DNA from 4 places in the Citrobacter portucalensis genome. Region 3 is predicted to be linked to each of the others. Evidence: predicted binding sites of a transcription regulator. Region 3 holds the regulator's gene; each other region holds the start of a gene.
What was found. The regulator PurR, encoded in region 3, represses purine synthesis genes. The targets are predictions, from matches to a motif close to CANGCAAACGTTTGCNTG.
Positions count from the first base shown of each region.

Region 1: a site for PurR is predicted at 1,739-1,756, ahead of gltS (sodium/glutamate symporter). Genes of this name have one in related genera too.
Region 2: a site for PurR is predicted at 1,139-1,156, ahead of purL (phosphoribosylformylglycinamidine synthase). Genes of this name have one in related genera too.
Region 4: a site for PurR is predicted at 1,859-1,876, ahead of purT (formate-dependent phosphoribosylglycinamide formyltransferase). Genes of this name have one in related genera too.

Region 1 covers NZ_CP092466.1:95,145-98,289, reverse strand. The annotation lists gene recG (ATP-dependent DNA helicase RecG) at 1-334, shown strand, start outside; gene gltS (sodium/glutamate symporter) at 377-1,582, opposite strand; gene xanP (xanthine/proton symporter XanP) at 1,808-3,145, shown strand, end outside.
Region 2 covers NZ_CP092466.1:1,359,300-1,362,444, forward strand. The annotation lists gene mltF (membrane-bound lytic murein transglycosylase MltF) at 1-974, opposite strand, end outside; gene purL (phosphoribosylformylglycinamidine synthase) at 1,232-3,145, shown strand, end outside.
Region 3 covers NZ_CP092466.1:2,770,289-2,773,433, reverse strand. The annotation lists gene punC (purine nucleoside transporter PunC) at 1-454, opposite strand, end outside; gene punR (DNA-binding transcriptional activator PunR) at 567-1,499, shown strand; gene purR (HTH-type transcriptional repressor PurR) at 1,496-2,521, opposite strand; gene cydH (cytochrome bd-I accessory subunit CydH) at 2,819-2,908, shown strand; gene LY264_RS13465 (MFS transporter) at 3,084-3,145, shown strand, end outside.
Region 4 covers NZ_CP092466.1:2,177,786-2,180,930, forward strand. The annotation lists gene kdgA (bifunctional 4-hydroxy-2-oxoglutarate aldolase/2-dehydro-3-deoxy-phosphogluconate aldolase) at 1-578, shown strand, start outside; gene purT (formate-dependent phosphoribosylglycinamide formyltransferase) at 646-1,824, opposite strand; gene yebG (DNA damage-inducible protein YebG) at 1,957-2,247, shown strand; gene yebF (protein YebF) at 2,369-2,722, shown strand; gene LY264_RS10570 (tellurite resistance TerB family protein) at 2,817-3,145, shown strand, end outside.

The DNA of each region.
Region 1 (3,145 bases), 2.4 Mb from region 3:
TCGCGTAGGCCGTGGCGCGGTGGCTTCCCACTGCGTTCTGCTCTACAAATCACCGCTGTCTAAAACCGCGCAGAAACGCCTGCAGGTTCTGCGAGACAGCAATGACGGGTTCGTAATTGCGCAAAAAGATTTAGAGATTCGCGGCCCCGGCGAGCTGTTAGGTACTCGCCAGACCGGAACAGCAGAATTCAAGGTCGCAGATTTACTGCGCGATCAGGCTATTATCCCGGAAGTTCAGCGCATTGCCCACCATATTCACGAACGTTATCCGCAACAGGCCGTGGCACTGATAGAGCGCTGGATGCCGGAAACCGAACGCTACTCCAACGCGTAGTTAATTCATAGCGGCGGCGGACGTTACCCCGCCGCACAGCCGTTATTGCGCAAAAATCGGTAACAGCAGATACAGCTTAATCACCAGCGCGTTGACGATATCGATAAAGAACGCCCCCACCATCGGCACCACCAGAAACGCCATATGGGATGGTCCAAAACGTTCGGTAATCGCCTGCATGTTGGCAATCGCCGTCGGCGTCGCGCCGAGACCAAAACCACAGTGTCCGGCTGCCAGCACGGCGGCATCGTAGTTCTTACCCATCATGCGCCAGGTGACGAATATCGCGTACAGCGCCATGAAAATGGTCTGCACGACCAGAATTGCCAGCATCGGCAGAGCCAGAGAAGCCAGCTCCCACAGCTTCAGGCTCATCAGCGCCATCGCCAGGAAAAGCGACAGACTTACGTTACCCAGCACCGAAACCGCGCGCTCAAATACCCGATAAAAGCCCAGTAGCGCCAGGCCGTTACTGAGGATCACCCCAACAAAAAGCACGCAAACGAAGGTCGGCAGTTCCAGCACCGTTCCCACCAGCATTTGCGCAACGATTTTACCCACCGTCAGACAGATAGCGATCAGCGCGATGGTTTCAATCAGCACCAACGAGGTGATCATGCGCCCGACGTCCGGCTTTTCAAACGCGGTCGGCACGGCCTGATCGTCAGGCATGCCGTCAGGCGTGGTGGAGTGTTTGACCAGATAGCGCGCCACCGGACCGCCAATCAATCCGCCCAGAACCAGGCCAAACGTTGCGCAAGCCATCGCCACTTCAGTTGCATTGGTGAAGCCATAACGTTCAATAAACAGCTTGCTCCATGCGGCCCCGGTTCCGTGTCCGCCAGAGAGGGTTATTGAACCAGCAATCAGCCCCATCAGCGGATCCAGGCCCAGCAGGGTCGCCATACCAATACCGATGGCGTTTTGCATCAGCAGCAGGCCAACAACCACAATCAGAAAGATTCCCACCACACGGCCACCGGCACGCAGACTGGCGATATTGGCGTTCAGGCCAATGGTGGCGAAGAAGGCCAGCATCAGTGGGTCGCGCAGGGTCATGTCGAAGTTCACTTCCCAACCCATACTTTTTTTTAGTACCAGCAGCGCAATCGCTACCAGCAATCCGCCCGCTACAGGTTCGGGAATGGTGTATTTTTTCAGGAAGGAAACAGACTGGACGAGCTTACGTCCCAGCAGCAACACAAGGGTTGCCGCAACCAGCGTTGATAACGTATCGAGATAAAACATTTACAGCTCCATTAGTGCGTTTAGCACAATCACGCACGATGCATTCCAGACCGATTTTTAGCTCTTATTGAGTTTTCGGAGTGGATTTTAAGCAGAAAATGATGAAAAGTTATATAAAAATGTTTGTTTATCCGTTTTAAATATTAAGAATACCTGCTAGCAAACGTTTGCTTTTCTGCCCTGGTCAGATAAAATCACCGCTTTTCCACCATGGGATTGCCTCTGATGTCCGTTAACGCCGTAGAGTCAACAAATGCGCAACCGGTTGCGCAGACTCACAACAGTGAACTGATTTACCGTCTTGAAGATCGCCCCCCGTTAGCCCAGACCCTGTTTGCCGCCTGCCAGCATCTGCTGGCCATGTTCGTCGCGGTGATCACCCCTGCTCTGTTAATTTGCCAGGCGCTTGGTTTACCGGCTCAGGATACTCAACACATTATCAGTATGTCGCTGTTCGCCTCCGGCGTGGCTTCTATCATTCAGATCAAAGCCTGGGGGCCGGTCGGCTCAGGGCTGCTATCCATTCAGGGCACCAGCTTTAACTTTGTTGCGCCACTGATTATGGGCGGTACGGCGCTAAAAACCGGTGGCGCAGATGTCCCAACCATGATGGCGGCGCTGTTCGGTACGCTGATGCTGGCAAGCTGCACCGAGATGGTTATCTCGCGTGTCCTGCACCTGGCGCGTCGTATTATTACTCCGCTGGTCTCAGGGGTGGTGGTGATGATTATCGGCCTGTCGCTGATTCAGGTGGGTCTGACATCGATTGGCGGTGGCTATGCCGCAATGAGCGACAACACCTTTGGTGCGCCGAAGAATTTACTGTTGGCAGGCGTGGTGCTGGCGCTAATCATCCTGCTTAACCGTCAACGCAACCCGTACCTGCGCGTTGCGTCATTGGTGATTGCGATGGCGGCAGGCTATCTGCTGGCCTGGTTTATGGACATGCTGCCGCAAAATACCGCACAGGTAAGCCAGGACCTGCTGATGGTGCCAACGCCGCTGTATTATGGCCTGGGTATCGACTGGAGTTTACTGCTGCCGCTGATGCTGGTCTTTATGATCACCTCGCTGGAAACCATCGGTGATATTACGGCCACCTCCGACGTCTCCGAGCAGCCGGTTTCTGGTCCGCTGTACATGAAACGCCTGAAAGGCGGCGTGCTGGCGAATGGTCTGAACTCGTTTGTTTCCGCCGTGTTCAACACCTTCCCTAACTCCTGTTTTGGCCAGAACAACGGGGTTATTCAATTAACAGGCGTTGCCAGTCGCTATGTCGGTTTTGTGGTGGCGCTGATGCTGATCGCGCTGGGTTTGTTCCCGGCGGTCAGCGGTTTTGTACAGCATATTCCTGAGCCGGTACTCGGCGGCGCAACGCTGGTGATGTTCGGTACGATCGCGGCATCCGGCGTGCGTATCGTGTCCCGCGAGCCACTGAACCGCCGTGCGATTCTGATTATCGCGCTGTCGCTGGCCGTCGGCCTGGGCGTTTCCCAGCAGCCGCTGATCTTGCAGTTCGCTCCGGACTGGGTGAAAAACCTGCTCTCTTCCGGCATTGCCGCA
Region 2 (3,145 bases), 1.4 Mb from region 3:
GTTGGAGAGGTGGCCTGCGCGTCCCAGTGTGATTCCTGATATGAGATAGCGGCCAGCAGTCGCCAGTCTATCTCTTGCGCATATTTCTCAAACAGCGGCTTGAGGTCCGGCAACACGCTGTCTACGGCGCGTAAAAAGGAGCGGGTATCAACATAGTCAAAATCATCGCCATGCCCGAGATATTTCTCTTCCAGCCGTGCCAGAGAACCGTCTTCATTCATGGTGTTGAAGAAATCCAGTAGGGCGGCAGACAGCGTGTTGTCATCGTCCAGCCGACTAAACCATGTCACCGGTTGTTCGTCAGAGACGTCGAGCGCTACGGCCAGCTCAGGATGCACGCGTTGATATAAGCTGATGGCAACAGAATCGGCAATGGTGTAATCCAGCTTTCCGGCGATTACATCATCAAGCAGTTCGGTGGTGCCCTTTTTGTCATCGACTTTCCAGCTCAGATCGGGAAATTTTTTCTCTTTTAGCTGCTGGAGGTCATTAACCACCACATGCCCCGGGGCGATAGTCAGTTGGTTTTCGTTCACCGTGGCAAGCGTGCGCGGACGGTATTGCCCAACCCGGTACACCAGCTGTTGTGAAACCGAATAATAGGTCGGGCCGGGCTGGTAATTTTTAACCCGCTCGCTGTTATAGACCAGGCCTGCGGCTAACAGGTCGGCATTGCCGTTATCCAGGTCGTCAAAAAGCTGGCTGATGTTCTGGCGTACGGTAACTTTTAACTTCACGCCTAAGTAGTCGGCAAATTCCTGGGCCAGTTCATAATCCAGACCGAATTTTTTGCCGTTGAGGGTCGCGTAAGTTAATGGCGAATCAATGGTACTGACGCGCAGCTCTCCCCGCGACTGAATGGCGGCGATACGATTTTCGGCTTTACCGAACCAGGGAATAGATGGCCAAAGGGCCGCTGCCAACAACAGCGTCAATATGCCGATGAACAGATAATTAATCTTTAATTTTTTCAATTAGTTAATTCTCTGAACCGTACGTTGTCTCTGTCTGCTGTGGTGTTGATTAAGAAGTGAAGTCGTCATTAATGAACGCCATTTTGCTTAAACTTGCGTCAGTTGGCAACTTATTCAGAAATCTGACTGCATTTGATGATAAGTGACGGTCGTGATTTTATTTCGACGCAAACGGTTTCGTCGGGGCGGTAGATTCTTTATAATGACGCCCGTTTCCCCCACTTGGGCACACCGAAAGCTTAGAAGACGAGAGACTTATGATGGAAATTCTGCGTGGTTCACCTGCACTGTCTGCATTCCGTATTAACAAACTGCTGGCACGTTTTCAGGCTGCCAACCTCCAGGTCCACAACATTTACGCCGAGTACGTCCATTTTGCCGATCTGAATGCACCGTTAAATGAAGATGAGCACGCGCAGCTTGCACGCCTGCTGAAATATGGCCCTGCTCTGCAAAGCCACGCCCCGGAAGGCAAACTGCTGCTGGTTACGCCTCGCCCTGGCACCATCTCCCCGTGGTCTTCTAAAGCGACTGATATTGCCCACAACTGCGGTCTGCACCAAATTAGCCGCCTGGAACGTGGCATTGCCTGGTATGTAGAAGCCTCTACGCTGACCGCTGAGCAATGGCAGATGGTGGCCGACGAACTGCACGACCGCATGATGGAGACTGTTTTCTCTGCGCTGAACGATGCCGAAAAACTGTTTGCCCATCACCAACCGGCGCCGGTCTCCAGCGTTGATCTACTGGGTGAGGGGCGTCAGGCGCTAATCGACGCTAACCTGCGTCTGGGTCTGGCGCTTGCGGAAGACGAAATTGACTATCTGCAGGATGCGTTCACCAAACTGGGACGTAACCCGAACGATATTGAACTATACATGTTTGCGCAGGCCAACTCTGAGCACTGCCGTCACAAGATTTTTAACGCCGACTGGGTTATCGATGGTAAACAGCAGCCGAAGTCGCTGTTCAAGATGATCAAGAATACCTTCGAAACCACGCCGGACCACGTGCTGTCTGCCTATAAAGACAACGCAGCGGTAATGGAAGGCTCTGAAGTGGGCCGCTATTTTGCCGACCACAAAACCGGCCGCTACGATTTCCATCAGGAACCAGCCCACATCCTGATGAAGGTTGAAACTCACAACCACCCGACGGCCATCTCTCCGTGGCCAGGTGCTGCAACCGGCTCCGGCGGCGAAATCCGCGACGAGGGCGCAACAGGTCGCGGTGCAAAACCCAAAGCCGGGCTGGTGGGTTTCTCCGTTTCCAACCTGCGTATTCCTGGCTTTGAACAGCCGTGGGAAGAAGACTTCGGTAAGCCGGACCGTATTGTTACCGCGCTTGATATCATGACCGAAGGCCCGCTGGGCGGCGCGGCGTTTAACAACGAATTTGGTCGTCCGGCGCTGACTGGCTACTTCCGTACCTATGAAGAAAAGGTCAACAGCCACAACGGCGAAGAGCTGCGCGGTTACCATAAACCGATCATGCTGGCAGGCGGGATCGGTAACATCCGTGCCGATCACGTGCAGAAGGGCGAGATCGTCGTTGGCGCTAAGCTTATCGTCCTCGGCGGCCCGGCAATGAACATTGGCCTTGGCGGCGGGGCAGCCTCCTCTATGGCTTCCGGCCAGTCTGATGCCGATCTTGATTTCGCTTCCGTACAGCGTGACAACCCGGAAATGGAACGTCGTTGCCAGGAAGTTATTGACCGTTGCTGGCAGATGGGGGATGCGAACCCGATTCTGTTTATCCATGACGTTGGCGCGGGTGGACTGTCTAACGCTATGCCGGAGCTGGTAAGCGATGGTGGTCGCGGCGGTAAGTTCCAGCTGCGCGATATCCTCAGCGATGAGCCGGGTATGAGCCCGCTGGAAATCTGGTGTAACGAATCCCAGGAACGCTACGTGCTGGCGGTTGCTGCCGATCAATTGCCGCTGTTTGACGAACTGTGTAAGCGCGAGCGCGCGCCGTATGCGGTGATTGGTGAAGCTACCGAAGAACAGCATCTGACCTTGAGCGACAGCCACTTCGACAACCAGCCGATCGACATGCCGCTTGATGTGCTGCTGGGTAAAACACCGAAAATGACCCGCGATGTGCAGACGCTGAAAGCCAAAGGCGATGCCCTGAATCGTGGTGAAATCTCGATTGCAGATGCGGTTAAC
Region 3 (3,145 bases):
AACTACCTAATAGCGGGGCGAGTGCAGGAGATAACCCGACCAGCGGCATAATAGTGGCAAAGATGCGGTTTACTTTTTGTGAAGGATAATAATCGGTAACCAGCGCTTGCCAGATAACCGATGCCGCACAGACGCCAACGGCCTGAACAAATCGCAGTACCAGCAGACCAGTGGCGTTTTCAACCCATAGCATGCCCAGACTGCCCAGTGCGAAGATAGATAAACCCAGCAGCAAAATAGGCTTGCGGCCATAGTGGTCAGAAAGCGGCCCCCACAGCAGTTGCGCGACGGCAAACCCCGCTAAGAACAAGCTCAGGCTGGCGCTGACGGCAGATGCAGGTGTTTGCAGATCGGACTGAATAGCAGCAAAGGCGGGTAGATACATATCCGTTGCCAGAAAACCGAGCACGCTAAGACCTGCCAGCCAGACTAAAAACCCTTTCCCAGGTTGCATCATCATTTCTCTTTTTTAGCAGTAGAACAATGCCGCTGAGTGTAGTGAGTGTAATTCTCGCTGTGAAACGCTAATATTTGCTTACTGATTTCAAATTTTTTGCAGGCAGAATATGTGGTCGGAATATTCACTTGAAGTGGTTGATGCGGTTGCGCGTAACGGCAGTTTTAGTTCGGCCGCGCAGGAGCTGCACCGTGTACCTTCGGCGGTAAGCTACACCGTGCGCCAGCTGGAAGAGTGGCTGGCGGTGCCACTTTTTGAGCGACGCCATCGGGATGTGGAATTAACGCCTGCCGGGGCATGGTTTTTAAAAGAAGGCCGCTCTGTTATCAAAAAAATGCAGATCACGCGCCAGCAATGTCAGCAAATTGCCAACGGCTGGCGCGGACAGCTGGCGATCGCCGTCGATAACATTGTCCGCCCGGATCGTACCCGACAGATGATCGTGGATTTCTACCGTCACTTTGATGATGTGGAGTTGTTAGTTTTTCAGGAAGTGTTTAACGGCGTGTGGGACGCACTGTCTGATGGGCGTGTGGAGCTGGCCATCGGGGCCACACAGGCCATTCCGGTCGGGGGGCGCTATACCTTCCGCGATATGGGAATGCTGAGCTGGAGCTGCGTGGTAGCCAGCCATCATCCACTAGCGTCAATGCCTGGACCGTTAAGTGATGACACGTTGCGCAACTGGCCGTCACTGGTGCGCGAAGATACCTCCCGAACATTGCCGAAGCGTATTACCTGGCTGCTGGACAACCAAAAGCGCGTCGTCGTGCCGGACTGGGAATCTTCTGCGACCTGTTTGTCCGCGGGATTGTGCGTGGGCATGGTACCGACGCATTTTGCCAAGCCGTGGATCGATAGCGGTAAATGGGTTGCGCTGCAACTGGAGAACCCTTTTCCTGATGCCGCATGCTGCCTGACATGGCAGCAGAACGATACGTCACCGGCATTGAGTTGGCTGCTGGACTATTTAGGAGATAGTGAAACGTTGAACAAGGAATGGCTGCGGGAGCCAGATGAGACTCCCGCACAACAGGCTTAACGGCGGTAATCGCGGAACGGACCGTCGGCAACGGAGCGACGCTCAACCAGGCGTGGATGCACTTCGATAGACTGTGACTCTTCACGTTTATTCACGATACGGTCTAACAGCATGTTGAAGGCCGTTTCACCCAGTGAATCCTTCGGCTGGTGAATGGTCGTCAAGGCCGGCGTGAAGAAGCGGGCGTTGCGCACGTTGTCGTAGCCGATGAGTGAGACATCCTGCGGTACGCGCAGTCCCATTTCGTCAGCGGCGCACAGCGCACCCATTGCCATAATATCGCCACCGCAGAAGACCGCGGTCGGACGATGAGACTGCGACAGAATTTGCTGCATGGCGCGGTAGCCGGATTCAGGCTCAAAATCGCCCTGGACAATCCAGTTTTCAGGCACTTTAATCAGCGCTTCTTCCATCGCTTTCATAAAGCCAGCCAGACGCCCGGCCCCGGTGTTACGTTCCATTGGGCCAGGGATCACGCCAATCTCACGATGACCGCGTTCTACCAGATACCGGCCCGCCATGTAACCGCCTTCGAAGGCGTTATCAATGACCGTATCAGTAAAGTCGGCTTTTGCTTCGCCCCAGTCCATGACGACCATCGGGATATGGCGATACTCTCCGAGCATCGAAAGCAGCGACTCCGGATACTCAGAACACATCACCAGCAGACCATCAACGCGCTTTTGCGCCATCATCGACAGATAAGCCTGCTGTTTTTCGAGACTGTTCCATGCGTTACCCAGGATCAGGGTATAGCCTTTCTGGAAACAGTTTTTCTCAACGGCTTCGATAATTTCGGCGAAATAGGCCGCTTCGCTGCTGGTCGCCAGCAAGCCGATAGACTTGGTGTGATTTACCTTCAGGCTGCGGGCAACTGCGCTCGGAGAATAGTGCAGTTCTTTGATTGCTGCCCAGACAGCATTACGTGTTTCTTCCGCGACAAAGCGCGTCTTGTTAATTACGTGTGATACGGTTGTAGTGGAAACGTTTGCTCGCTTCGCTACATCTTTAATTGTTGCCATTACATCTCACTCCAGACCATATCCTAAGCTCCTGAGAATACTCCAGGTAAACGTTTGCCTTTACACACCCTTATCGCAACGTAAGGGTTGCGGCACGCCGGGAAAACGACACGGAACGTCAGGAAGGGGTCAATGGCCGGTACGCTAATCAAGTAAGCGTGGAATTTTGTCTGATCTTAACGAAAAGGGGAAGAGTTAAAAGCAGTTATCAATATAAATCGTGAGAGATTTTTGCTTTCAAGTGTGTAAAAATGCGCAATATCACTTTTTGTGTGGGAATAAAAAGGAGAAAACTTGATGAGCACCGATCTGAAATTTTCGTTAGTGACTACCATTATTGTTCTGGGTTTGATCGTCGCGGGTGGTCTGACCGCAGCGCTGCATTGATTTCCCCGAGGGAGTTAGCTCTCCCTCATCCCTTCGACTCGTTTTTCCCCGCTATTGTTTGCGAATAAGCAAAAGTCTTTTGCAGTTTTGTTAACTTTATTAATTTTGCGATCAATGTCATGCTTTTGACTCTTATTTTATGTCGTGCCACGGCTCGACGATATGGAGTCGAAATATGAAAATCAATTACCCTTTACTGGCGCTGGCAATCGGGGCGTTTGGTATTGGCACCACCGA
Region 4 (3,145 bases), 590 kb from region 3:
TGGTTAATAAACTGGAACACGCAGTGCCGATGGCAAAAGCGCTGGTTGCAGGCGGCGTGCGCGTTCTGGAAGTGACCTTACGTACCGCATGTGCGATGGATGCCATTCGCGCGATCGCAAAAGAAGTTCCGGACGCTATCGTTGGTGCAGGTACTGTACTGAATCCGCAACAGCTGGCTGAAGTGACCGAAGCCGGTGCGCAGTTTGCTATCAGCCCGGGCCTGACCGAGCCGCTGCTGAAAGCCGCAACGGAAGGCACTATTCCGCTGATCCCTGGTATCAGCACCGTGTCTGAACTGATGCTGGGTATGGACTACGGTTTGAAAGAGTTCAAATTCTTCCCTGCTGAAGCAAATGGCGGTACCAAAGCGCTGCAGGCAATTGCGGGTCCGTTCTCTCAGGTGCGTTTCTGCCCAACCGGCGGTATCTCTCCGGCGAACTACCGTGACTACCTGGCACTGAAAAGCGTGCTGTGCATCGGTGGTTCCTGGCTGGTTCCGGCGGATGCGCTGGAAGCGGGTGATTACGATCGTATTACCAAGCTGGCTCGTGAAGCAGTAGAAGGCGCGAAGCAGTAAGCCGTTAATGCGTAAACCGTAGGTCGGATACGGCATCAATGCTTTATCCGGCCTACGGGTCTGGTTTTTATCCTGCGACTTTCACCTGTGCGGCTGCGTCTTTCGCGCGTATCACCGCATCTTCAATGTTCTGTGCTGTGGCCAGCACAACGCCCAGACGACGGCTTCCGTCGATTTGCGGCTTGCCAAAGAAACGCACTTGCATACCCACACCTACAGCGGCTTGCACGTTATCAAATGTGATATTCTTGCTGGTAAGTTGCGGCAAAATAACGGCGGAAGCAGAAGGTCCATACTGGCGGATTTCGCCAACGGGCAGACCGAGAAATGCACGTACGTGCAGGGCAAACTCAGACAGATCCTGCGAAATTAAGGTCACCATACCCGTGTCGTGAGGGCGAGGGGAGACTTCGCTGAAAATCACCTCATCACCGCAGACAAACAGCTCCACGCCAAACAGTCCGTGACCGCCCAGCGCCAGTACCACCTTGCGGGCAATCTCCTGCGCGCGCGCCAGCGCCAGGTCACTCATCTGCTGCGGCTGCCAGGACTCGCGATAATCGCCATCTTCCTGGCGATGACCTACCGGCGCGCAGAAATGCACACCATCAACGGCGCTGACGGTTAGCAGGGTGATTTCAAAATCAAAATTCACTACGCCTTCGACGATAACGCGTCCGGCGCCTGCCCGGCCTCCCTGTTGAGCATAGTTCCACGCCTCGGTGAGCTGATCGGCTGAACGGATAAAGCTCTGCCCCTTGCCGGAAGAACTCATTACCGGCTTCACAATGCAGGGATAGCCGATTTCGGCAACGGCTTCACGAAATCGTGTTTCGGTGTCTGCAAAACGGAAAGATGATGTAGGTAAAGACAATTCTTCGGCTGCGAGGCGACGGATTCCTTCCCGGTTCATGGTCAGTTGGGTCGCTCGTGCGCAAGGCACAACGTGTTGACCTTCCTGTTCCAGTTTGATCAGCATATCCGTGGCAATCGCCTCTATTTCCGGCACGATGTAATGTGGTTTTTCACGTTCGACAAGCTGGCGTAATGCCTCGCCATCCAGCATGTTAATTACGTAGGAGCGATGGGCAACGTGCATGGCTGGCGCGTCGGGGTAACGATCCACGGCAATGACTTCCACACCCAGGCGTTGGCATTCAATCGCCACTTCTTTACCCAGTTCACCTGAACCTAATAACATCACTCGCGTTGCTGCGGGACGCAGCGCTGTGCCTAATAACGTCATAAATTAATCCCCTGTTTTATCTGGGCGCAGTATATACGAAAACGTTTGCGTCTGTCTTTATTACCAGGTTGATTTCAGGGCTTAAAAAGAATATACTGTACATAAATACAGGTAATTTAAGAGGCTGCAAAAATGGCGGTTGAAGTTCAATACGTAGTCATTCGGGAAGGTGAGGAAAAAATGTCGTTTACCAGCAAAAAGGAAGCCGATGCGTATGACAAAATGCTGGATACAGCAGATCTGCTCGACACATGGCTGGAGCAATCGCCGGTAGCGCTCGAAGACGAGCAGCGTGAAGCTCTTTCCCTGTGGCTGGCTGAGCAAAAAGATGTGCTGAGCGCCATTCTGAAAAACGGCAAGCTGCCTTCGCCACAGGCTGTCGAAAACGATGCACACACTGAGGATGATACTCAGGCTGCCTGAAACGACTTGCGCTCCTGACGTTTTGTACCATGCTTTTCCCTGAATCATTGTGCAATCTCTGACGTTATTTCACGTTGCCGCAGGCAACCTGAAGGACGAAGGGGAGATTAAGGAGAAAAGAATGTATAAAAAAAGAGCGTTATTGAGCCTGCTGTTATTGTCTGCCAGCGTATCGGTATTTGCGGCAAATATGGAAAGCAAGAATGTTCAGTTCCCCAAGTGCGAAGGACTGGATGCTGACGGTATTGCGGCAAGCGTGAAACGTGACTATCAGCAAAATCGCATCGCGCGCTGGGCTGACGATCAAAAACTTGTCGGGCAAGCCGACCCTGTCGCCTGGGTCAACACGCCCGATATTACGGGCAAAGACGGGAAATGGTCAGTTCCCCTGACGGTTCGCGGTAAAAGCGCGGATATTCACTATCAGGTAAAAGTCGACTGCAAAGCCGGAACGGCGGAGTATCAGCCGCAGTAACGCAGGTATTTGCACATCTTTTGATGACCTGAACACTTCCTGACATCCCCTCGGGTACGCTTTGATGATTATTCGTCTGTACTTGAGGGGCAAAATGGCTAATTGGCTGAATCAACTACAATCTCTTCTTGGGCAAAAAGGATCCTCCACGTCATCTTCTGGCGAGCAAGGGCTGAGTAAACTTCTGGTTCCAGGCGCGTTAGGCGGTCTGGCAGGATTACTGGTTGCCAACAAATCTTCACGTAAATTACTGAGTAAATACGGCACCAGCGCGCTTCTGGTGGGCGGCGGTGCGGTTGCTGGTACCGTGTTATGGAACAAATACAAAGATAAAGTTCGCGCTGCGCATCAGGATGAGCCGCAGTTCGGTGTACAAAGCTCACCGCTGGTTGAGCGAACCGAGCGTCTGATCCTGGCGCTGGT